One region of the Peribacillus sp. NPDC006672 genome, then DNA from elsewhere that is predicted to be linked to it. Evidence: riboswitches for the same ligand, from Rfam matches in the RefSeq annotation. Region 1 holds a riboswitch; each other region holds the start of a gene.

Region 1 (8,367 bases):
TTTGGCTCCATTGTGATTTCTTCAAAAATAATATTCGTTTTCAAAATACAAATCGAGATATGGTGGAAAGTATGGCGGCCAGCAAATCGCATTCGTCAATATGAAATCCAATATGGAAAAAAAGAGGTTGAAACGTTTTTAGAATTGAACCGGACTCATAAACCATCGTAAGGGGTAACACATGTTGTACTTCTTCCTCTTCATCCTTAAATGTGATGGTAGAAGCAGGACGGAGAAGAGCTGGATCAATATGCTCCTCGATTGCTAATACTGCAACCATTTTCATACCAGCCAATTAACAGCTTAATACATAAACTCTAACTTTTGGGGGTCACCTCAAAGTCAGGCTTTTTCCTCTTTTTTCTATCATGATTGAATATTGTTTTGTTTTTTACACAAAATACCTTTGTCTTTAGTACTGCTGTCAATCGATGGTTGGACAATTTGAAAACTAGGAGTGAAAACTATGGATAGCAAGCAATCAAAAAATGAATCTTCAGAAATTGCTGGAAGAATATATGATGTCAGTGATTATAAACGGGAAGATGCTGTATCTTCGGGATTGGCTACAACCCACGAACAAGTCTCGGATACTTATGCGGAAGGCGAGATAAAAGCAGCCATTGATGATGTAAATGGAAAGGATATTGAGATTAAAAAAGAAGGATCTGAGGAAGAAAGGAAATGAAGTAATTTTTATTTTTTTTAGGAACAAGAATTATCGACTGATATTTTAAGTAAATATCGATTTAAACCCCTAGCTTTATGAAACAAGCTAGGGGATATCTAATTAATAAATCCTTTCTCTCTCCATTTTTTGAAGCAACTCTTCCTTCGTTCTTGGGACAAGGTCTTTTTCTGAGGGTATCCTTGATTTAAGAAGGGCTTGAAACATTTCAAAAACCCACGGTTTCTCCAGATGTGCCCTCATCAGAACGTCTTCATCATGAAAAACGGATACAGGGTCCCCTTGGTATATGACCTTACCATCGTTCATGACAACGACTTCATCAGCCCATTGATAGGCCAAATTAACATCATGAGTTGATAGAATTATCGTTTTGTCAGGGTGGTGAATACTGTCCAGCAGAGACATGATTTGTCGGGAGAAATAAGGATCCAGTCCAGAGGTAGGCTCGTCCAAGAGCCAGACATCGGGTTCCATGGCTAGTACCCCTGCAATGGCGACACGCTTTTTTTGCCCTAAGCTCAAAAAATGGGTGGGTCTGTCCTTCAATTCCGTTACTTCCGTTTGAGCCATCGCCCATTGTACTTTCTCGTGGACTACATTTCTTTCCCATCCTAAATTCATCGGTCCAAACGAAATATCCTGTTGCACATTAGCGGAAAAAAGCTGTGAATCGGGATCTTGAAAAACGATTCCGACTTGTTTTCTTAATGATAATAATGCTTTACGGTCATATTTAATTTTCTTGCCCTTATATCTGATTGTTCCTGATGTTGGTTGTAAAAGACCATTTAAATGGAGGAACAGAGTTGATTTGCCGGCTCCATTATTGCCTAATAATGCAATCTTTTTACCTTGTTGAACCGTTAGTGAAAGATTTTTTATAGCGAACGTTCCATCTGCGAATTGATGGGTGAGGCCCTCTATATTAAAAATATGCTCTTCCATTTTTAAATTGCCTCCAATTTATATATATCCATAAATAAAGATTAAGCTTCCTAGTATGATAATGGCGATCAGCCAATTGCGGGAGGAATAGGTGTAAGTATCATCGATATATGATAGGTTCTCCTGATATCCTCTTGCGTTCATGGCCATCGTCAATTGCCCAGAGCGCTGGAATACTCCCAAAAATAATGATGAGATTAGTAACCCGAGAGATCGAATGCCTTGCCTTATCGAGCCATATCCAAGTCGTGAAGCTTGTGATAGGTGAATGGCCACAGCTGTATCTAAAAAAATAAAGATGAAGCGATAGGTCAATTCTATTAAATCGATCAATAAGGATGGCACTTTAAGTTTTCGCAGCACGGATAGAATGACGGTAATGGGTGTTGTTAAGGTTAAGAAATATAAACAGCTTATACTGCCAAATACGACAGTGGTCAAATTGATGGCTGTACCAATGCTGTCATCACTGATGAATATTTGCCAGTTTCCGACTTCCCAGGACTGCCATATATTAGATATCGGAGTGGGTTTACTTGTAAAAGAGAAAAGGATGGTAATTGTACCTGATAATATAAAGAACCCCGGTAACAAGAGTAATTTCAGATAATAAGAAAGTGGGATTCTTGCCGCAAAAATGATTAAAGCACTCATCACCGTAAAAGTGATGAGCGAAACGGCCATATCCCTTACACTTAAGGAAAAAAGCAAAAGGGAGAGTGCAAAAATCATCTTTTCCAACGGATGTACATCCTTTAGCCCATTGAAATAGGCATATTTATCAATGAGCAACATGCTTGGATTCTTCGGGCATTGCTTGTTTGGCTTGCTTATTCCTTTGTCTCATTACGCCAATGAAATATCCAATGAAACCAGCTCCGATTGCAGCTTGCAGCGCAAATAATAAGCTTTCTGTTTCTGCACCTGGCGGCTCCCAAATACTGTTGAACCATGGCTTATATTCCGGATGGATTTTAGTGATGGCCTCTTCAGCTTCGCCGTCTGCACCGCCAAATTCCGTTCCTTGTTGGGTGATTAACGGTATGGTTGCAAGAATGACGACCAGGAAAAGCAGCAGTAAACTTTTTTTCATATTAACGGGCCTCCTTAGATAAAACTCGCAGCAATTTCAATTCGCCTAGATTGTATTTTTTTAAGAAATTCATCACAACGACTGTCAATAATCCCTCGCTGATTGCCAGGGGAATTTGGGTCAGGGCAAAAATCCCTGCAAACTTAGTAAATGAGGCCATGAATCCCCCTACCTCGGATGGAAAAGCAAGAGCAAGTTGAACGGAAGTTACCACATAGGTTCCTAAATCTCCAAAAGCAGCTGCCAAGAAAACGGCAAGAGAAAAAGACCACCCCAATTTAGTTGCGCCCTTGAAGACAAAGTAAGCAATGAACGGTCCGCATACAGCCATGGAAAATGCATTGGCACCTAATGTCGTCAATCCTCCGTGAGCCAGTAATACAGCTTGAAATAACAGAACGATGGAACCCACGACACTCATGGCCAATGGTCCGAATAATATGGAACCCAAACCAACTCCTGTAGGGTGTGAAGAACTTCCCGTAACGGAAGGAATCTTCAGGGCCGATAATATGAATACAAATGCTCCAGATAGGCCGAGTATCATTTTTGTTTCCGGGTTTTCCTTTACTTTGGACCTGATGGACCGGTAACCCAAGATTAAAAATGGAAGGGTAATGGCCCACCAGAATATGGCCCATTCAATCGGTAAAAATCCCTCCATAATATGCATGGCCATAACTCGTTTTGGTACAAGAAGCAGTAAAACGACAAAATAAAGAATTTTCCAATTGGCTTTTTTCATTCTTTCTCCTTTCAGCACTTTTAATTTTTTTGAACAAGGCTTTTGAAGAAAAGCGGCGCACAACATAAAAAGCACTTCTCTAAAAAGAAAGAAGTGCGTAATGAACAGGAATTCCTCAGCATAAACCAACCACGGGCTATTCTGCCTGATCCGCACACCCATCCTCGTAGGTTGAAACAGTTTCACGCTTCATGGCAGGTCTCCTGGCTTTGGTTCATCATCCCATTACATCCTTCCCATCTCATTTGACAGTGGATTAACCTTAAGGCAATAGGACTTCCCTTTACAGTGGCGGGACCGCTCCGGATTTTCACCGGCTTCCCTTTTAAGCTGAATTTCCGAGAAATTCAACACCATAAAACTTATGTAATTATTTTGAAAAATCTCGTTTAGTTTATCATAAAGAAATAAATCCAGCTACACTCTCTTTTTTTTTGGGGGGACTAATAACGCAGAGAAGCGAGGCGTGGAGCTGGATTTACCCTATTAAACTTTTCTAAACAGTCGGAATAAACTTTGAATTTTGCTAAAGTTGTTATATGATAGATAAAGTTAGCTAGAAATGTATAATAAAACCAAATATTTCATTTTAAAAGTGCTCTTGTGTGAATTATCAAGAGATAATAGGGAAATCGGTGAAAATCCGATGCAGCCCCCGCTACTGTAAACGCTGATGAAATTGTCGATGACCACTGGCTTAATGCCGGGAAGGGACAAAGTAAAATGAAGCGTAAGCCAGGAAACCTGCTTTTGAAATTGTATGATACTTTTCGGAGGGAAAGGTAGAAGGACTATGACGATTTTGGGAGATTCAGCATATTTGCTGAGGGCTCCTCATTCATATAGTTTTTTTAAAACCTTAACTCTTATGTTAAGGTTTTTTATTTTGCCTTTTCCCTGAACTCAGGAGGAAGAAGATGACTACTTGGAACTTGAAGGGTACAAATACGCATCTGTTGATTTGCAATGGCAGCAGTTGCATGAAAAAAGGCGGGGAAGAAGTAACCCAAGCGATTCGCGATGAAATTACTTCAAAGGGAATGGATATGAAAATCCATACAACCAGGACACGCTGTAACGGAAGATGTAAGGACGCCTGCGTTGTGATTGCGTATCCCCAAGGGAAATGGTTTCGGGTGGATACCCCTGATTACGGTCGGAAGATTGTAAATAATATTGATGATGGGGAGTTTGTGCCCCAGATGATCTACCAATTCAGTGATGGGGAAATGACCCCTAATCCAGATTTTCCTGCTCATACGGGTATTTCAAAGAACAAATCGTAAAAGGAGATGTCTTAATGAGTACTAACGGTAAATTATTCGTCGTCGGCTTTGGGCCAGGGAATTTTGAACACATTACCAAACGCGCTGTCGAAGCCCTTCAAGAAAGTGACTACATCATTGGTTATAAAACCTATGTTGAACTCATTCAGGGACTGCTTACAGATCAAACGATTATTAGTACGGGAATGACTGAAGAGGTATCACGTGCTCAGGAAGCAGTGAAACAAGCGGAGCTGGGAAAGAAAGTGGCTGTAATTTCCAGTGGTGATGCCGGAGTTTACGGGATGGCAGGGTTGGTTTATGAAGTATTGATTGAAAAGGGGTGGAAAGAAGATACTGGAGTGGGCATTGAAGTCATCCCTGGTATTTCTGCAATCAACTCTTGTGCGTCTTTACTTGGGGCACCTGTCATGCACGATTCGTGTACCATCAGCCTCAGTGATCATTTAACGCCTTGGGAACTTATTGCTAAAAGGGTTGAAGCAGCTGCGATGGCAGACTTTGTCATTGCACTTTATAACCCGCGTAGCGGCAGGCGGACTAGGCAAATTGTTGAAACACAGAACATTCTCCTTCGCTACCGTTCGCCCGATACACCTGTAGGGTTGGTGAAAAGTGCATATCGCGATAGGCAGGATATTATCATAACCAATTTGAAAGATATGTTGAATCACGATATTGGAATGTTGACCACCGTCATTATTGGTAACTCATCCACCTTTTTATATGATGATAAAATCATCACACCAAGAGGCTATCAGAGGAAATATACTTTGAATTCGGAAAAGCAACCATTGAAGCCGCATCAACGTCTGCAAAAAGAAGCGGAACCGTGGGCATTAGATCAAGAAACGGCATCTATGCAGGAAGCGTACACCGAGTCGACTGGCGGAGTTGGATTGCTTACAAAAGCCCCAGAAAAAAAGCGCACTTCTTTTGAAGTGGCAATGGAAGCACTCATAAAAGTTAAGGGTCAAACAGTCCAGCAATCAATTACGCCAGCTGTTCAGCAAAAAATTGAGTCGGTATTCGAGCTTGCCGTTAGCCCAGGTGTGGCGAACAAGCAATTTACTCCCAAACAAATGATGACACTTGCAGAAGTTGTTGGAGAGAAAGGAACGATGGAATACACGCCAAATCATAAAATCGTTTTAAAGATTCCTACAACAGATCCAGAGGTTATTACTGGAAAATTGCAATCAGCAAACTTTTTATTATCACCAATTGGGGATGTACTGACATTAAAAGCCTGTGATTTCTGTGATGGTGAAAAAGCGGAATCCATTCCTTATGCGGATGAAATTCACCGGGTGCTTGGCGGAATGAAAATGCCTAAGGAACTGAACATCGGTTTTAATGGGTGTGGAATGGCTTGTTATAGTGCTGTAATGGATGATATCGGGATTGTCTTCCGAAAAGGGAAGTTCGACTTATTTCTTGGAGCTAAGCCGGTTGGAAGAACAGCCCATCCAGGTCAGCCGGTTGCTGAAGGCATTGAACCGGAACAGCTTGTTGAACTGATTACGGACATTGTCGAGGAGTATACGCAAAATGCCCATCCAAATGAGCGCCTTTTTAAATACTTTAAACGTGCAAAAAAGATTCAGAGTTTTTCTTATCAGGACATTGCTCCCAAAATAAACATAGAGCCTGCGCCTTGTGAAGACTAATTAAGAGGGGGAAAGTAAATGAAAGCAGTTTTGTTCGTAGGACACGGAAGCCGCTTGGCTTCAGGAAATGAAGAAGTCCTTCACTTTATTAAAAATATGATTTCGGCAATGGATGACGGCTTTTTGGTGGAAACGTGCTTCTTGGAGTTTGCGACACCGAATATATCCAAAGGTATTGATAATTGTGTTAAACGTGGGGCTACGGAAGTTATCGTCATTCCGATCATTTTGTTGCATGCAGGACATTCGAAATTACATATCCCAGCTGAAATAGAGGATGGGAAAACCAAGTATCCAGAAGTGAAATTCACATATGGTCAAACGATCGGGGTCCACCATGATGTATTGACGATCCTGACAGATCGTCTTGAGGAAGTCGGATTCGATACATCCTCGGAACAGCCTGAGACAGCGATTTTGCTAATTGGCCGAGGTGGCAGTGATGCTGATGCAAATAGTGATATATATAAGATTTCACGATTATTATGGGAAAAATTAAACGTGAAATGGGTCGAAACAGCCTTCATGGGTGTAACGGACCCACACGTGGATGAGGGGATTGATCGATGCATCCGGTTAGGGGCAAAAAAAATTGTGATGCTGCCATATTTCCTTTTCACGGGTGTGTTAATGGAAAGAATGGAGGATATGCTGAAAGGCTATCAAGCGCAATATCGTGATCGAGAATTTATTTTGGCGAAGTATTTTGGGTATCATCCAACCTTACAGAACATTCTGCAAGAACGTGTAATTGAAGCTAGCGAAGGCAGATCAAGTGGGGTACGTGATTTGGAAAACTATCGTAAACATGTCGAAGAACATGGACATGCCCACCATCATCATCACGATCATGATCACGACCATCACCACGACCACGACCATGATCACGACCACGATGAGCAAGTGGTGGAGACAACAAAATGATTTTGTTCTTGGCGGGTACAAGTGATGCAAGGGAATTAGCGATTGAGATGCAGCAGGTGGGATTCAAGGTTTTGGCAACTGTTGTAACCGGGTCGGCGGCGAAGAGTTTGCAAGATGCAGGAATATCCACCCGGATTGGCCGATTAACTGCAGAGGATATGACATCTTTAATTTCTGAAAAAGGTTTTCAGGCTGTAGTTGATGCAAGTCACCCATTTGCGGAAGAAGCGTCCAAAAACGCCCTTAACGGAGCAAAGGCAGCAAATGTTCCATATATTCGTTATGAGCGTGAAAGTCAACGGTTTCAGAATGACAAATTGATAGTTGTCCGTGATTATGAGGAAGCTGCCAAGCTTGCCGCTTCAAAAAAGGGAGTCATCATGCTTACGACCGGAAGTAAAACCTTAGCGGTGTTCGCAAAAGAATTAGTAGGACTCGAGAATACCAGAGTCATAGCAAGAATGCTGCCACGCATTGACAATATGGAAAAATGTTCGCAGCTAGGCATAGAACAAAAAAATATCGTTGCGATTCAAGGTCCATTTTCCAAAGAATTAAATAAAGCTCTATATAACCAGTATGGCGTCACATTGATGATAACGAAGGAAAGTGGCAAGGTCGGTGCGGTTGACGAGAAATTGGAAGCCGCGTTGGAATGTGGAATAGAGACGATTATGATATCGCGACCAAATGTCGACTATCAAAATGTCCATTCCAGTTTTGATCATGTCATTGTCGAGTTGAATAAACAGCTAAATGAAAAATAGGAGGAATGCAAGATGGATTTTAAAACGGATTTTAAACCACTAACGGTAGACCCAGACAAAATATATGATTATAGCTTTGCAATGATAGCTGAAGAAATGGGTCATCATGATTTTTCCGAAGATGAATGGAAGATCGTCCGCCGGGTCATTCATGCTTCAGCGGATTTTGAATTGGGAAGAAGTGTCATCATCCATCCAAATGCCATTCAAGCTGGTGTGGAAGCCATTCGCAAAGGCAGGCATGTC
Region 2 (8,367 bases), on a different contig from region 1:
GCCATCAGGGTCAGTAAAATAGACAGAAGCGTTTCCTTGGTTCGGACGCACAAAAGGTTCAATGGTTTTTCTTTTTCCAAAAGGGACGACTTCAATTTTTAGAGATTGAAGCCAAGTTAACGAATTTTTCATATTTTCATAAGATACCCGAAAGGCGATATGCCTTAGTGATGGGTGGTACGGAGTTTGATATTCTTTCCCTTCCCATAGGCCGACCCAGCTTTTGTTTTCCTCTATCCAAAAGAAGGCAGTATCTTCATCCCTCCAAGCTAGTTTCAAGCCTATTTTCTTATAAAAATCGATTGAGATGGTCAAGTTCTTAACGGGTAAATGGGCTTCATATAAACCTTCTATCATATTACATTCTCCTTTCTCCTAAAATCTTCATTTAAGATACAGCCATACAAATAATTCAAGAAACCGATCGCATTATCCTTCTGTTGTATTAAATTAAAAACGTGAATAAGGACACGTTTCATACGTGTCCTTATTCTGGATCAGCTTCCACCCGGGTTTAAAACTTTTCGGGGTAAAGTCCTTCCGCTACTGTCCGTAAGGCTAGGGGGGCACGAATCCCTTCAGCGCCCGCTGAAAGAGGAAGCACGATGATTGCTTTATTTCGAATGGCCGGCACATCCGCCAGTTCACTTTTATTTAATAAGAATGCTTCTTTTTGCTTTATGGGGATATCGCCATAATCAATGATGGCAATGACATCCGGATTCCGATCGACGACTTCTTCCCAACTGACCTCAGGCCATCCCCCTTCCGTATCGCCAAAAATGTTCTGGCCGCCAGCCATTGAAATGATCCCGTTCATGTAATTATTTTTTGCTGCCGTTTTCGGAACTTCTTCACCGCTGTCATATACGAAAACGTTTTTGGGCTTTCCTGCCGCTTCGATTTTTACTGTAGTTTCTTTTATATCCCGTTGCATCTCTTCGATGAGGTCCGCTGCCTTTTCTTCTACATGAAAGATACGGCCAATATTCTCAATATCTTTATACACATCTACCATTGTCGGTGTTGACGTATTGGAAGACTCTTGGATATATGTATTGATTCCGGCTTCTTTTAGCTCTTGGACGGTTCCTAACGTTTGTTCCGTAAAGGCGCTTTTCCAGCCTGCATATGCAAAATCCGGCTCAGCTTCAAAGAAAACTTCTTTTGATGGGTATTCCTTGGAAAGCACAGGCACCGTTTCATATGCATCTTTATATTTCGGCAAAATTTCGTCATCCAAATAAGCCGTACCTGCCATTGAATCCTGTAATCCTAATGCAAGCATGATTTCCGTCGCATGCTGATTTAGCGAAACGGCCCGTTTGGGGGCCTCTGCATAGGTGAATTTATGACCCAGATTTGTGATGACCACCTTTTCTTTTCCACCTTTTTCACTCTGATTGCCTCCGCCCTTTGAAGCTTCCTCGGAGTTATTGCAAGCAGCCAATATCATCATTGCCAATAAACTGATGCTTAATAAAATCTTTCGGTAACCAGTCATATATTACCCCTCGTATCTATTGTTATTTTATATATGTGCTAAAAAGGTGATATGCGTTTTTTGCGTGACGGGGTGTATGCCGATTTCCGTCTCCACCCCGAACACCTTCCTTATCATTTCTGTCGTCAATACAGCTTCCGGTGTTCCGGATGTGATTACTCTGCCATTTTGGATGACGTATATATGATCACAATACATGGACGCCAAATTTATATCATGCAGGGCCGTCAAGACGGTAATGTCCAGTTTTTTTACAAGGTCCAGCAATTGGAGCTGATGCCTGATGTCTAAATGATTCGTTGGTTCATCCAGGATGATGATTTTCGCTTCCTGGGCAAGGGCGCGCGCTATGAGGACACGTTGTTTCTCACCACCCGACAAGCTCATGAAACTCCTGTCTTCAAATCCATTCATTTCGACACGAGATAAAGCGTGATTGACGATTCGTCTATCTGTCGAAGTATCTCCCTGAAATAACCGCTTATGAGGATGCCGTCCCATCCAAACCATCTCTTGTACACTAAAGTCGAAGGTCAGGGATGTTTCTTGACTGACAACCGCCATTTCCCGGGCTGTTTGTTTCGGTGAAAGCCGGTAAAGGTCACGACCGTCCAGATGAACAGATCCCGTATGCGGCTCCACAATCCGGGAAACATTTTTTAATAGAGTGGATTTCCCGCTCCCATTCGGACCGATCAGCCCGACGAACTGCCCAGTTTTTATATGTAGAGATATATCCTCAATGATAGGAGTGTCCAGAATTGAATAAGACACTTCTTCAATTGCTAATTTCACTTGCCCCCACCTCCAAATGAATATGAACTTCGCCGCAAAAGCCAAATGAAGAATGGCCCTCCGCACAGTGCGGTGACAACGCCAATCGGAAGTTCTTGAGGTGCCAGGACTAGCCGGGCACATACATCTGACCAAATGACGAGGATCATGCCAATCAATATGCTGCATGAAAGAACTCGTTTATGGTCTGTCCCGACCAATAGCCGGGATAAATGCGGTACGACCAAACCGATGAACCCAATCGAACCGCTTACAGCCACAACGGTCCCCGTAACAAGGGACGTAATGATGATCAGAACTTTACGGAAGGCTTCCATATTGACTCCAAGCGTCGCGGCGACTTCTTCGCCCATCAATAAGATATTGAGGGAGCGGGATTGTACGATAAGGAACAAGGAAACCACAAGCACCACAACTGCTGGAATCGGTATGTATTCCCATTTTGCACCTGCTAAACTGCCCATCATCCAAAACATCGCCTCACGGATGCCTGAATCTCTTGGTGCAAGTGTGACAATGAAATTAGTGACAGCCGACATGATCATCGAAATGGCTACACCTGCCAATAATAGCCTTGTCGTTTGGATTCTCCCTCCCACTTGAGCCAATAAATAAACGGAAAGCATCGCAGCCATGGCCCCCAGGAAGGCACCGAATGATAACGCATATTGTCCGAATATAGGCAGCGCCCCAAAGAGAATGACAAGGGTTGCAGCAACAGAGGAACCAGATGAAATGCCCAGAATATACGGATCTGCAAGTGAATTGCGCACCAATGCCTGGATGACGACACCCACTACGGATAATCCTGCACCTACCACCGCACCGAGCAATACACGGGGCAGACGGATATCCCAAATGATCCGCTCTTGTGCGATACTCCAATTCACCTCCAAAGAATCACCGAGAAAAGGCAGATGCCCTAAGGCAATCTTCCACACTGTTATTGCTGACATCTTAACTGGCCCAAGGGTAACAGCGAATGTAACGGATAATAAAAGGATGCACAGCAAGAAAAATAGCAGGAAACGAAACCTGCGTTTGGCTTTTCTCTCAAAATGAGGTTCTTCAAGCACATCCCCGCTCTCTTTCAATGAGCTTCTAATCAATGACTCTCCCAATGATGAACTCCTCCTTCAAAAAAACAACACAAAAAAACCCCATCCTTTTAACAAAGAATCGAGTTACGAGTATAAGCAAAAAAAATACGGAAGGACCTAAGTCCGTCTTTTCTCTCTCGAACACCTCTCCTCTCAGCGAAGGAAAAATTGGTGATGCCTACTAGGTAGGTCTCCTGGCTTCCAGATCAACATTTCCTTTCGTCTTCCCTGACTGACTGTCAAGTGACATCCTGAAAGAAAACTCCTTGGTTACAGTGGCGCGACCACTCGGGATTTACACCCGATTCCCTGTTACCCTTTGTTCACACAAAGGCACCCAGCGGCAAATATATGAATTCCTCGCAAAATTTCCCAAACATTAATACAACGTTAGTATAGTATACTCCCCATCTTTTCTCAATTAAAAAATGGGAATGCCGTCTATTAATAGAGGAATATGGATTTATAGGTTCTTACTATAATGGTAGAATGTTAGCTTTTGATCGGTATCCGCACTAATTTTCTCATTAATCGAAGTCCGTTCAAAACCGTTTTTCACTAAAACCTTTTGAGAGGCCAAATTGTCGCTTGTCGTTTTGGCATGTATTTGAGTCACATTCAATTCCGGCGCAAGATTAACCAAAAGCTTTAACGCTTTATTCGCTATTCCCCTTTGCGTATACTTCTCCCCAATTCTATAACCGACATGGGCCGTACCATTAATGGGGTCGATATCCACAAGATTAATCCTGCCGACGATAGTGCCTGAACCATCCTTAATCAGATAAAAAGAAGATATTGCATCTTCTTGTTCTTTTAATAATTCCTTATGCCTGACTTCAAACGTTCCAAAGCTATAATAATCATCTCCCCGGCCTGGGACCGTTTGTTCAAAAAATGTTCTGTTATTGCACTCAAATTTAAATAACTCTTGTGCATCCTGTTCATTAAGCCTATCAATGTATATATCCATCATTCCTTCATCCCTTTCCAAAAACGCTAAGCATATAAGAGCTGATATCTTCCATACCTATCATTCAATAAAACCAAGGGCTTATCCTTCCTGATAAATGGATAAAGAATATTTTTTTGATCTTTCACTGCTGTCAGCATACCTTTCATTTGGATAACACTGTAACAAACTGATAAATCGTGCTACTCTCAATACCATATCATTCCAAATGCTATGAACCCATCATACCCACTCCACAAATAGTTGAGAATAAATCTTTTTACATACGTTGTATAAGGTGTAAAAGCTTTTACAAAAAAATAAGGGGAATCATGATCATGAAGTCTACCGAAAGAAATTTTATCGAGCGGCTGCAACGCCAAAAAGAGGATGCATTGGAATTTATAGTTGATACCTATTTGCCATTAATCAAGGGGGTCACATATAAAATTCTCTCCCCCCTTAAGAACGACGGAATTATTGAAGAATGCATCAATGATATTTTTCTCTCAATCTGGAACAATTCGAAAAAGTTCCATGGGGATAAAACAGATTTCAGAAAATGGATTTGTGCGATCGCTAAGTTTAAAGCGATTGATTACTACAGAAAAGCCATGAAGAAAATGGAGCTTACGTCAGGTTACACAGAAGTAGATTCAGAAAAATCTGTAGAAGATGAACTAATTATATTGGAAGACAGAAAAGAACTGCTTCAGTTAATCGATCTCTTAGAACCTGTTGATCGGGATATTTTTATTATGAAGTACTTTCTAGGTTTGAAAAATGAGGATATATCGATAAAACTCGGGTTGAGCAAAGCATCAATAGACAATCGTATTTATAGAGGGAAAAAGAAGCTAAGTCAAAAAGCTACGAATCTTAAGTTAGGAGGAAGCTTCGTATGAAGGATATTTATGAATTATTAAATGATATGGACATAGACGAAACTGAATTTAAGGAAATGGAAGTCACCGAACTAGAAAAAGCCAAAATCAAAAGATCACTCAAAAAATCAATAAGCAAGAAGAAAAAAATGAAGCGTTGGCAGAAGAATGTATTGGCTGCTTCCATTATATTCGGATTATCCACCGCAACGATTGGATTCTCGTTTACCGCTTCTGCTAAAAGCATTCCTTTAATAGGAGATATTTTTAGCTTTTTAGGTAATGGAAATGATGATAACAAGAATACTGGAAAGGGTCTTTACGGTGATTATAAGGCCTACTCCAATGAAATTGGCCTTACCGAAAAAAGCAATGGCCTTACTTTCACGATAAATGACGCCATTTATGACGGAAAAACGGTAACCATCACTTATACTATTGAAAGCGAAGAAGATTTGGGGGATGGATCATTCTATATTCCCGGCCCGAATATAAAAGAAATGAAAGCCCAAGCAGGATCGGATGGAGTTACAAAAGTAGCTGATAAAAAATATGTAGGCTTATTAACGGCTAGTAACTTAGAAGATCTTAAAGAAGATAAGGTAAATATAGACTGGGATATAGACAGCATCAGTGTTACCGACATGGATAAAGAGATAAAAGGAAATTGGAACTTTGCCTTCTCTTTAGAGGCAACCGAAAGCAACGAAAAGGTCATCAATAAAAGTTTAGATCAATATGGAGTAAAGGTTTCCGTTGAAAAAATCGCGATATCACCGATGTCATTTGTCGTTCACTACAATCAAGAAGTTTCCGACTTGGTTAAAAACATGTGGGATGACGTCTATGTTGAATTGACCATTAAAGATGACTTAGGAAATGTTTACTCTGGTCAAGGCAACGGGGGAATGGGTTTGGGTTCCTATAATATGAGCTGGAGTAAAACCTTCCAAAAAATTGATCAGAATGCTACGAAACTGATTGCAACTCCTCATTTGTCGTTACGTAATTTCACCTCAGAGAACCATGGGGAAGTAACCATAACAGAAGATGGTGAAGAAAAGGTGTCATCCTTCCCATCAAAACAAAAAAATGCTCCTAAAGAGTTTGTATTGGATGATATCATGATTGATTTGAAGAAATAACAATTTCAACTATAAGAGGTATACTGAACCCTTGATCCGAGAGCGGAAAAGGTTCATGTATGCCTCCTTTTTATTGTTCCTTCTAATCCAGTTCGTGAATATGGATATATACATGAATCCCTTCAAAAGTCAAAAATAAATTATTTTCTTCTGGTAAAAAATCAACAGATGATGTATCATAGTCTTCAGATATTCATTATTCACATTTGGTTAATCGGAATTAGGAGGAATAGATATGATTGGATATGTGTTTTTAAACCTTGCTATAATGCTCGTTCTTTTAGGCGTTTTATTTTACATGAATAAGAAACATGTTTCTTTTACAAAAAGGGTCTTTACTGGACTTGGTTTAGGGATTGTCTTCGGACTTCTTTTACAGTATTTCTATGAACCCCAGTCAGAAGCGATCGTTAAATCGGTCGATTGGTTTAACATTGTAGGGTCAGGCTATGTTAAGTTCCTGCAAATGATCGTTATGCCGCTTGTCTTCATTTCGATCTTATCGGCATTTACAAGATTGAAACTAACCAGCAATATCGGAAAGATCAGTGTCCTGATCATCGGAATCCTGCTTGGAACGACTGCGATTGCAGCAGCGGTGGGGATCACCTCGGCAACTGTATTCAATTTGGAAGCCGTTCAAATTGAGCAAGGAGATGCAGAGTTAAGCCGTGGGGATCAAATAACGGAAACATACGGTACGATTCAAGATAAAACGATGCCGCAGCAAATCCTTGAATTGATTCCGTCAAATCCGTTTCTGGATTTAACTGGAGCCCGTCCGACTTCAACTATTTCTGTTGTGATTTTTGCTGCATTTCTTGGGATTGCCTATTTAGGGGTCAAAAGAAAGCAACCTGAACATGCTGAATTTTTTGCTAAAATAGTAGATACATTGCACAGCATCATCATGCGCGTGGTAACGTTAATTCTACGTTTAACACCTTACGGAATCTTGGCGATCATGACTAAGACGGTAGCGACAAGTGATCTGGACGCTATCCTGAAATTAGGGAAATTCGTAGGAGCCTCTTATGTCGCCCTAATTGTCATGTTCCTTATTCATTTGTTATTGCTGACGCTTGCAGGATTGAATCCAATGGTATATTTGCGAAAAGCCTTCCCGGTATTATCGTTTGCCTTCACTTCGAGAACAAGTGCAGGAGCACTTCCATTGAACATCCAAACACAGAAACAACTAGGGGTGTCTGAAGGAATTGCCAACTTTGCTGGATCGTTCGGTTTGTCGATTGGTCAAAACGGCTGTGCCGGCATCTATCCGGCCATGTTAGCGGTCATGATCGCTCCGACAGTGGGAATCGACCCACTTACGCCATCCTTTATAGCCATGTTAATTGCTATTGTAGCTATTAGCTCTTTCGGGGTTGCAGGCGTAGGTGGAGGAGCAACCTTTGCTGCTATTCTAGTATTGTCAGCGATGAACTTGCCGATTGCCTTGGCAGGACTTTTGATTTCCGTCGAGCCATTGATCGATATGGGAAGAACGGCTGTGAATGTCAGCGGAAGCATGACTTCCGGTATTCTGACCAGTAAAATAACGGGCGACCTGGATAAGCAACAATTCAGCGAAGAATCATCTTTGAAAATAGAAGCTGAAATGTAAAAGAAAAAAGCATCGGACTTCCTGTCATGGGAAGTCTGGTGCTTTTTTTGTATAGGCTAATGAACTTGTATAATAATCACTTCAACTGCTTTTCGTTTTCCTGATCGTATATCCACAATAAATAAGTATACCCAGCATCGTTATCAAACTGCTCAGTATCAAATTAACGTTCCCTTGGTAATGGGTCTGTTTCAATAAAAATTCAGGTGCAAAAAGGAGTATCGGAATGATGATGGAAACCCAGGATTTGCTCCAAAAGGATATGAGAATGAATATCGAAATGGCCAGTATTACAGCAATAATATTACCTGTGTTTTCAAATTCAATAAACGTTGTGCTATAAATCTCACTAACCAAAAATAA
Region 3 (8,367 bases), on a different contig from region 1:
TAAAAAGCATATGAACGATTCATTACAATGTATGAATTGTTCATATGTTTCCAATAAAGGAGGGATATCGGCAAAGCCGATCAAATCCGCTTCCACCTTATAGGATTTTTTTTGAAGTTTAAAAAGCTGCTGGCCAAAATCGGAATCCAAGTCCCGAATTTTCATGATCAAATCATATCACTTCCTTTCATTACATTATAAAGGAAAAGGGAGATTATTGTTTCTTATCAGTCTGTGTTATAATCGACAAACAATATGAACTAATGAAATGAGGAAGAAATTTGTTAACATTTGAAGAAAAATTGAGCATCATTGAAACTTTTCCGGAATTACAGCGAAAAGACGTTTCATTGGGGCGTGTGAATTTCCATTACCCAGAAAGTGCCCAGGAGAAAAAGATAGTCGTTCAGCATTTGCATCCCAATGGAAATGGATTCGTTTACGCTGGCCATATGAGAAAAAAAGATACTGACCGTAAAGGATTTATCAATATCCGTGACTATAATGAAGCGGAATTAAAAGAATTGATCCAAAAAAGCATGGATTATCTTTCTGAACCTCCTGTTGAAATCGAAGAAGAGGAAAACGAGTTCGCTAGGTTGGAAGGAACATGGATTGGCCGTGAAAAGCAAGAGCTTTCACTTGAAAGGGAAGACCAGCTTTGGAACGTGTATTCAGGGTCGAATCTTGAGGAGTGTTTCGAGAGTCCAGTAGAGGCGGAGCGCTACTTATTGGACGAAGGTTTCCGTCAAAGCAAGAAGCGGAAAATGTAGAATTTTAGGATAATTTGTCGGTGGAATTACTACGATAATCTTGTTTTTTTTGGATTTTCCATGATATAATATGAGTAATTATTTTTGTTCGGAATAAGTTTGATAGAAGGATTTACTGTTATAGGATTCCTCTTGAAACATTATCCAGAACCAAAAATAGTAATAAAATGGATTTTTCCAAACACAGGAGGAACTATCATGGTACAAGGTAAAGTAAAATGGTTTAACGCAGAAAAAGGTTTCGGTTTCATCGAAGTTGAAGGCCAAGACGATGTATTCGTACATTTCTCAGCTATCCAAGGCGAAGGCTTCAAAACTCTTGAAGAAGGCCAAGAAGTTTCTTTCGAAATCGAGCAAGGCGCTCGTGGACCACAAGCAGCTAACGTTCAAAAATAATTGAACACATATAAAAAAAGACTCCGATACTGGAGTCTTTTTATTTTTCCCTGTAAGGGAAACCACGTTTATTCTTCATTTTTTTCGGCCATTCCCCTTAATGCTTTGTCCAATTTTTCTTCGATTCGTTTAGAACGATTATAATGCCCTGCCAGGAAAAAAACGATGAATATAACGAATACGACAAGCACTAACATAAACAGGATAGGGAGGAGCTGGACAATATTATCAGTCATGGTATATCTCCTTTTTTCCATCATTATACTTCATGTTTACCCTTACTATGATATTGGATGCCAATTTTTTAAAAAAACAACTGAAAGAAGGGACATGCGAAAATGCATATCCCTTTCAGTCAGTTCTGGAATAGCGAGGCGAACTTTTGAAGCCTGGGCAAGTCTGATTCTTGATACATCTGTTCTATCTTCAGTGTTACCAATAACTGGCTCTTGGCAAATAACATGTCACGGAAATGATCGACCGCCCCGCAAAAATGATTGTAGTTTGTTTCACCAGTCCCGAAGACTCCTGTTTTCAGATGAGCAATAGGCAGCTGCTCCAGTTCTTTGTAAAGGGCTGCTGATTTGGCAGGCAGCTCTCCATTTCCCCATGTATAGGTACCGACGATCAATGCATCGTAATCCGGCAATGTACGTAAATCGAATTCATGCATTCGAAATAGTCCAGCTCCAGGTAATAGGGAAGCGATGGCTTCAGCAAGAGCTTTTGTATTTCCTCCGGCAGAATGGTAGACAATGGCAACTTTATAGCTCATCGAATCCATTGCTGGCATTTACTTGACTGTAGGTCCTTGATTTCTGTTCGAAGAAATCGGTTTTGGTAAGGCCGATTGATTCATCATCGAACGTTTTGATCCATGGCATCGGGTTTTCGCTATACTCTTTATACAAGTTTTCAAGGCCTAGCATACGTAACCGTTTGTTGGCGATATATTCGATGTATTCATTGAACTCTTCCAAATCGAGATCGGCTTTGGTTTGGATATCTTCAAGCATATATTCAGACCATTCCTTTTCGAGTTCGACGGCTTTTTCAATCGTTGTATAGATGAATTTCGTGTTTTCTTCATTATTTAACTCTGGATATTCATACATCAAGATTTGAACGAGCATTCCAATGAAATCGAAATGGACCATTTCATCGCGATGGATATAGGATATCATCGTAGCCGAGCCGGTCATAAGGTTCTGGCGTCCTAAATTATAATAGAAGGCGAAAGCCAGATAGAAATAAATCCCTTCGAGGTTCGTTGAATGGATCAGTGCCTCGAATAAATGCTGAGGGCTTGGATCGTCCACGAACTTTTGATAGGCATCCACGATCGGTTGATTACGCTTAATCACTTCCGGATGTTCTTTAATGCGGTCGAAAAGCTGTTTTTGCTTGCCTACCGGTATCAGGGAAGCAAGGATATAGGAATAGGATTCATTATGGATGGATTCCTGCTGGGCCATGTTTGCCAGGATAGCTTTTGCCGCAGGATCCTTTATGTACCGAAGGATTTCTACTAAAGTAGGCGTTTGTAGACTGTCCATTCCAGCAATCATCGTAAGGATATCAAGAAAAGCGTCCTGTATATCTTCGTCCAATTCTCCCCACTGCTTTTTATCCTGAATCATGTTCACGCTCGAAGGCTTCCAAAAGTTATTGATGAGCTGTGTATAGGTATCATAGAATTTCTCATACTGAATATCGTTCCAAAGGAGAAAGCCTGAAGCTTCTCCTTTGAAAACACCGGTCGCTTTAGTTGGATGCGTTGGTTCCAGCATCCGGATCTTTTTTATATGATTGGTCATTCGTGAAAACTCCTTTAAGAATAGATTACTAAGGTTATGATCGTCGTTAACTAGAACAGCTTTCGCAGGCATTGTCATATTCGGAAGAAGTCGAACGAACATAATACGTTGATTTCAACCCGGATTCCCACGCCGTTAAATGGATATCCAATAGGACCTTCGCTTTGATTGTGTTGTGTACATACAGATTAAAGCTGATTGCCTGGTCAATATGGCGTTGGCGGGCTGCATTTTGCCTGATGCTCTCCAGTTGGTCCAAATTAAAGCGGGTCTTTTTATAATATTCATACGTATTTGGCGTCAAGCCTGGTGCGGTCACCTTGAATTTGAAGTTTTTCTTTTCTTCGTAAAATTCAATTTCATACAAAGGATCAATTCCATCCGTTGAATTACCGATCTTAGCAGTCGATGAATTGGGGGCAATAGCCATTAAATATCCATTACGGGTACCGTGTTCCTGCACATTTGCTTTTAAATCCATCCATTTTTGATCTGTATAGTCACGAAGTTCGAAATATTCCCCTGTATGCCAATCTGATCCTTCGAAATATGGGTAGGATCCTTTTTCCTTGGCCAACTCGTTGGATGCTTTGATTGTTAAGTAAGCGATCTTTTCGTATAAAGCATCGGCATAGTGAACAGCCTCATCCGATTCCCAATAAATATTCTGAGTGGCAAGTAAATGATGCCATCCAAACGTTCCTAAACCAATTGCCCGGTAACGTTTGTTCGAGATGGATGCTTGCTTGACCGGAAGATTATTCACATCAATGACGTTATCCAGCATCCGGATCTGAATGGGAATTAACCTCTCCAAAACATCGCTGCTCACCGCACGGGGCAAGTTAATGGATGATAGGTTGCAGACAACGAAATCGCCGCTTTTACGGACCACAACGACATCTCCATCTTCTGTTTCATATTCATCCGTGATCGTCGAAGGGCTTAAGTTTTGAGCAATCTCCGTACAAAGGTTAGAACAATAAATCATGCCTTTATGTTTATTAGGATTCTTCCGGTTCACTTCATCGCGATAGAACATATATGGTACGCCTTCTTCTAATTGAGAAATCATGATGCTTTTCATGATGTCCATCGCATTGATTTTTTCAAAGCTATAGTTTGGAAGTGTACCATTTTCTGCGGCCTCGACAGCAAGTGCATAATGATTCCTGAAGCTTCCTTCGCCTTTCTTCTCGTCATAAAGATCTTCAAGTGAGAATCCAAGGGTTTGCTTGACGGTATGCGGATCGAAAAGATACCATTCTTTTCTGTCGCGTACAGCCTCCATGAACAAATCAGGAATACATACACCTGTAAAAATATCATGGGCTTTTAATCTGTCATCCCCGTTTTGCGTCTTCAAATCAAGGAAGCTCATGATATCTTTATGCCAGGCATCCAAGTAAATCGCGATGGCACCTTTACGTTGCCCCAATTGATCGACACTGACAGCTGTCTGGTTGAATAGTCGGATCCAGGGAGTAGTGCCGGAACTGTTTCCAGAGAAACCTCGGATATCAGAACCAAGCGAACGAATCTTACCAACGTAAAGACCTACACCGCCGCCGAATTTTGATACTTTTGCGGCATCGTAGTTAGATAGATAGATGCCGTCAATGGAATCTTCAATTGCGTCGATAAAACAAGAGCTTAACTGTCCATGCGTTTTACCTGCATTGGATAGAGTAGGCGTCGCAACAGTCATATAAAGGTTGGACATAGCCCAGTAAGCTTCTTTTATAAGTTGAAGGCGATGCTCCGTTTTTTCCATTCGCATGATTTCCATCGCGATGATCATGAAGCGCTCTTGAGGCAGTTCGTAGACCTTGTCTTTTTTGGGGCGGGCTAGGTAGCGATCGTTTAATAAGTAGATGCCTATGTAAGAAAATAATTTATCCTTTTCCGGGTCGATCACCGAACCCAATTCCTCAATTTCCGCTTTCGTATAAGAAGCTAGCAGTTCTGATTTATAAATGGGATAACGCTGGCCTTCTGAAAGTTGGGAGAGTTCCGTGATCAGTTCATAGAACGGGCCATAACTCATGCCTTCATAACCCCGATTGGCCTGTGCATCCCTATACATCGTATTCAATAGTTCTGCTGCAGCAACAAACGTCCAATCGGGAGCATCTATATCCACACTTTCAAGAGCGAGCTGAATCAGTTTTTTTGATGCCTGTTCATCGGTTGTGTCACTTTTGCGATCAAGCCATTTTATAAAACGCTTTTTGAACTTTTCCATATCGAGACGGCCTTCGAATTCCTTTGATAACATCTCAAGCTGGATTGAATTCGTTTCGGTGTCATTTTCGCTTATGGTAGAGTTATATGTTTGAGTCATTAATAATCCTCCTTGTAAACTTCCGTTAAAATAAAAAAACCGCCCAATGGATTGAGCGGATCAAACGATAGAATAAAAGAACCATGAAAAAATAGCCATTATACTATCGTTTCATCATCTCAATCCCCGAAGAATAAGAAACGTGAAAAAATCAAGGCAGGTCTCCTGACTCATGATCATCCTACTTTGAGTCCTTCCCATATAGAGAGCTATACAGTGGTTTCTCATTTCGTCACATTTACAGTTGCGGGGACAGTTCCGGGTTTACACCGGATTCCCTTTTCAGCCATCACTGGCACCTTGGATTATAAAATATTCTATATATAGTTATTATTGTTGTTTATGTAATCAATATCTAGTATTTCTGCTTATATTATCGTAAGCCATATACGATGATAATTCAACTAATATATTTGAAAAAAACCAACCCTTATCTATTGACAAAGTGAATGTAGAGGGATAGAGAATGAAAGATTTTATTGGGGAATGGGTAATTCGAGCACTGAATTTACGGGATTTTGTGTTAAAATAAAGTGTATAGTAATGGTGACTCTCCCTTATTGCGATAAGGGGATTCGCGGAAAAATATTTATGAAAAAGGAGATAAAATCTTGGAAAAAGTATTAGTTTTTGGACATAAAAACCCGGATACAGACACAATCTGTTCAGCAATCGCTTATGCAGATCTTAAAAAGCAGCTAGGAATCAACGCTGAACCAGTTCGTCTGGGTGAAGTGAATGGTGAAACTCAATATGCGTTGGACCAATTCAAATTCGAAGCTCCCCGCCTTGTGGAAAAAGTGGCAGGGGAAGCGGATGGCGTAATCCTGGTCGACCACAACGAACGCCAGCAAAGTGCAGAAGATATTGACCAAGTCCGTGTGCTGGAAGTTATCGACCATCACCGTATCGCTAACTTTGAAACAAGCGATCCTTTATATTACCGTGCGGAACCAGTTGGCTGTACGGCAACCATTTTAAATAAAATCTATAAAGAAAACGGCATTGAAGTCCCTAAAGCAATCGCCGGACTTATGCTATCTGCCATCATTTCCGATTCTTTATTGTTCAAATCCCCGACATGCACAGATCAAGACGTTGCAGCAGCTATGGAACTGGCTGATATTGCAGGAGTCAACGCTGAAACATATGGCTTGGAAATGTTGAAGGCGGGAGCTGACTTGAGCGACAAGACGATTGCCCAGTTAATCACTCTTGATGCAAAAGAATTCTCCATGGGAATGGCTAAAGTGGAGATAGCTCAGGTCAATGCTGTAGATCCAAACGAAGTTCTTGCTAAGCAAGCCGAAATAGAAGCAGCCATTGAATCGGTCATCGCTGCGAAGGAATTGGATTTATTCCTATTCGTCGTAACGGATATCTTGACCAATGATTCTGTGGCCTTGGCTCTTGGAAAAGCGGCTGATGCAGTGGAAAAGGCATATGACGTTTCATTGAACAATAACATTGCCGTCTTAGAGGGCGTTGTATCGCGTAAAAAACAAATTGTTCCGGTCTTAACGGACGTATTCAGTAAATAATATAGGAAAAGGAGTGCTCATTAAAAACTTTGGGCCCTCTTTTTCTGTACATCAAAAAAAGACTCAACCATCTATTTAAAGGTGTTTGAGTCTTTTTTCTTAATTTAAGGTTTCCTTTTCTTTTTCATAGGCGATGACAATCAATTCTTTATTGGCTTCCTCGGCGAGTTTGCTTTCAAAACTTTTCAGTTCATTCAATAAATCTGGTGACAGATTCGCTGCTGTATAATCCTGCTCGGATGTCATGCTTTTCGCTCCTTTCAAAAGGAAATATTTCATGTTATCTATTTTGTCGGTTTGAAAAGTTTCTATTCAGCAGAACTTTACTTCTTCAAGATATTTTACTTTCTGAGGTGGCGAGTTTTTCGAGCAATAACAAACTCTCCTCGTCTAGGCCTTGCACCTGGACAGGTATACCTTGAAGCTGATATTTAAGGACAACCGTATCAACAGCGCCGACTGCAGAAGCATCCCATATTTTAGAATGGGAAAAATCAATGATGACCGCTTCGGCTTTTTCCTTGAAATCGAACTTAGAAACAAAGTCCTGAACCGAGGCGAAAAATATTTGTCCGCTGATACGATAAGTGATTTTCTTAGCATGGATGTCTTCCGTTTTCTCAACAGCCACTTTAGAAATTTTAGCCGAGAAGAAAATCATGCTCAATAGCACTCCAGCAAAAACCCCTTTTGATAAGTCATGCGTATAAAGAACAATGAGGACTGTCACGATCATCACGGCTGCATCCGTCCTTGGAGCCTTGTTGAGCCGCTTTAGGGAAGACCAGTCAAAGGTCCCGATCGAAACCATGATCATGACTGCGACAAGTGCGGCCATCGGTATTTTAATAAGGACGTCATTCAATAATACGATTAATACCATAAGGAATGCGCCTGCTACAAAAGTTGAGAGCCGGCCCCTTCCTCCCGACTTAATATTGATACCGGATTGACCGATCATCGCACATCCTGCCATGCCGCCAAAGCATCCGGCGATGATGTTCGCAATCCCCTGGCCTTTGGCTTCCTTATTTTTATTACTGTCCGTGTCAGTCATCTCATCGACTATTTGAGCTGTCAATAACGATTCTAGCAACCCCACAAACGCAAGGGCTATGGAATAAGGGAAAATGATCGCCAAAGTTTCGAAGGTCAAAGGGATGTCTGGAAGCATGAACATCGGAAGCGCTTCGGTCAATTGCCCCATATCCCCAACCGTCCGCACCGTAGCGCCCGTAGTAACTGCAACGATCGTCATGAATATGATGGCGACCAGTGGTGAAGGAATGACTTTCGTGATCAGCGGAAAAAGATAAATGATAGCTAATGAAACGGCTGTCATGAGATACATAATCCATGTTTCGCCCACGAAATGGGTGAGCTGTGCCGTGAAAATCAAGATGGCTAGAGAATTCACAAAACCGGTCATGACTGGCTTTGGGATGAACTTCAATAATTTTCCGATTTTAAAGACCCCTAGTGAAATTTGCAGCAAA

What was found. A riboswitch is a leader RNA that binds a small molecule or an ion and turns the genes downstream of it on or off. The one in region 1 is predicted to bind cobalamin.
Region 2: linked by a shared signal. The riboswitch ahead of ACQKKK_RS23515 (FecCD family ABC transporter permease) and the one ahead of ACQKKK_RS13395 (energy-coupling factor ABC transporter permease) in region 1 are both predicted to bind cobalamin.
Region 3: linked by a shared signal. The riboswitch ahead of ACQKKK_RS05510 (ribonucleoside-diphosphate reductase subunit alpha) and the one ahead of ACQKKK_RS13395 (energy-coupling factor ABC transporter permease) in region 1 are both predicted to bind cobalamin.

What each region holds. Positions count from the first base shown of each region.
Region 1 covers NZ_JBNNOR010000007.1:137,243-145,609, reverse strand. The annotation lists partial or broken gene ACQKKK_RS13420 (SpoVR family protein) at 1-144, shown strand, start outside; gene ACQKKK_RS13415 (YozQ family protein) at 467-688, shown strand; gene ACQKKK_RS13410 (energy-coupling factor ABC transporter ATP-binding protein) at 791-1,636, opposite strand; gene cbiQ (cobalt ECF transporter T component CbiQ) at 1,655-2,431, opposite strand; gene ACQKKK_RS13400 (energy-coupling factor ABC transporter substrate-binding protein) at 2,418-2,729, opposite strand; gene ACQKKK_RS13395 (energy-coupling factor ABC transporter permease) at 2,731-3,474, opposite strand; cobalamin riboswitch at 3,651-3,847, opposite strand; cobalamin riboswitch at 4,051-4,240, shown strand; gene ACQKKK_RS13390 ((2Fe-2S) ferredoxin domain-containing protein) at 4,392-4,760, shown strand; gene cobJ (precorrin-3B C(17)-methyltransferase) at 4,775-6,430, shown strand; gene ACQKKK_RS13380 (sirohydrochlorin chelatase) at 6,449-7,354, shown strand; gene cobK (precorrin-6A reductase) at 7,351-8,121, shown strand; gene ACQKKK_RS13370 (precorrin-8X methylmutase) at 8,134-8,367, shown strand, end outside.
Region 2 covers NZ_JBNNOR010000022.1:45,197-53,563, forward strand. The annotation lists gene ACQKKK_RS23500 (VOC family protein) at 1-357, opposite strand, end outside; gene ACQKKK_RS23505 (ABC transporter substrate-binding protein) at 515-1,504, opposite strand; gene ACQKKK_RS23510 (heme ABC transporter ATP-binding protein) at 1,532-2,299, opposite strand; gene ACQKKK_RS23515 (FecCD family ABC transporter permease) at 2,296-3,375, opposite strand; cobalamin riboswitch at 3,567-3,754, opposite strand; gene ACQKKK_RS23520 (GNAT family N-acetyltransferase) at 3,863-4,375, opposite strand; gene ACQKKK_RS23525 (sigma-70 family RNA polymerase sigma factor) at 4,690-5,256, shown strand; gene ACQKKK_RS23530 (DUF4179 domain-containing protein) at 5,253-6,380, shown strand; gene ACQKKK_RS23535 (L-cystine transporter) at 6,616-8,004, shown strand; gene ACQKKK_RS23540 (HAAS domain-containing protein) at 8,086-8,367, opposite strand, start outside.
Region 3 covers NZ_JBNNOR010000002.1:431,813-440,179, reverse strand. The annotation lists gene ACQKKK_RS05540 (GNAT family N-acetyltransferase) at 1-165, opposite strand, end outside; gene ACQKKK_RS05535 (hypothetical protein) at 282-773, shown strand; gene ACQKKK_RS05530 (cold-shock protein) at 972-1,169, shown strand; gene ACQKKK_RS05525 (hypothetical protein) at 1,238-1,405, opposite strand; gene ACQKKK_RS05520 (flavodoxin domain-containing protein) at 1,525-1,962, opposite strand; gene ACQKKK_RS05515 (ribonucleotide-diphosphate reductase subunit beta) at 1,934-2,986, opposite strand; gene ACQKKK_RS05510 (ribonucleoside-diphosphate reductase subunit alpha) at 3,033-5,330, opposite strand; cobalamin riboswitch at 5,469-5,648, opposite strand; gene ACQKKK_RS05505 (manganese-dependent inorganic pyrophosphatase) at 5,942-6,871, shown strand; gene ACQKKK_RS05500 (hypothetical protein) at 6,971-7,117, opposite strand; gene ACQKKK_RS05495 (SulP family inorganic anion transporter) at 7,203-8,367, opposite strand, start outside.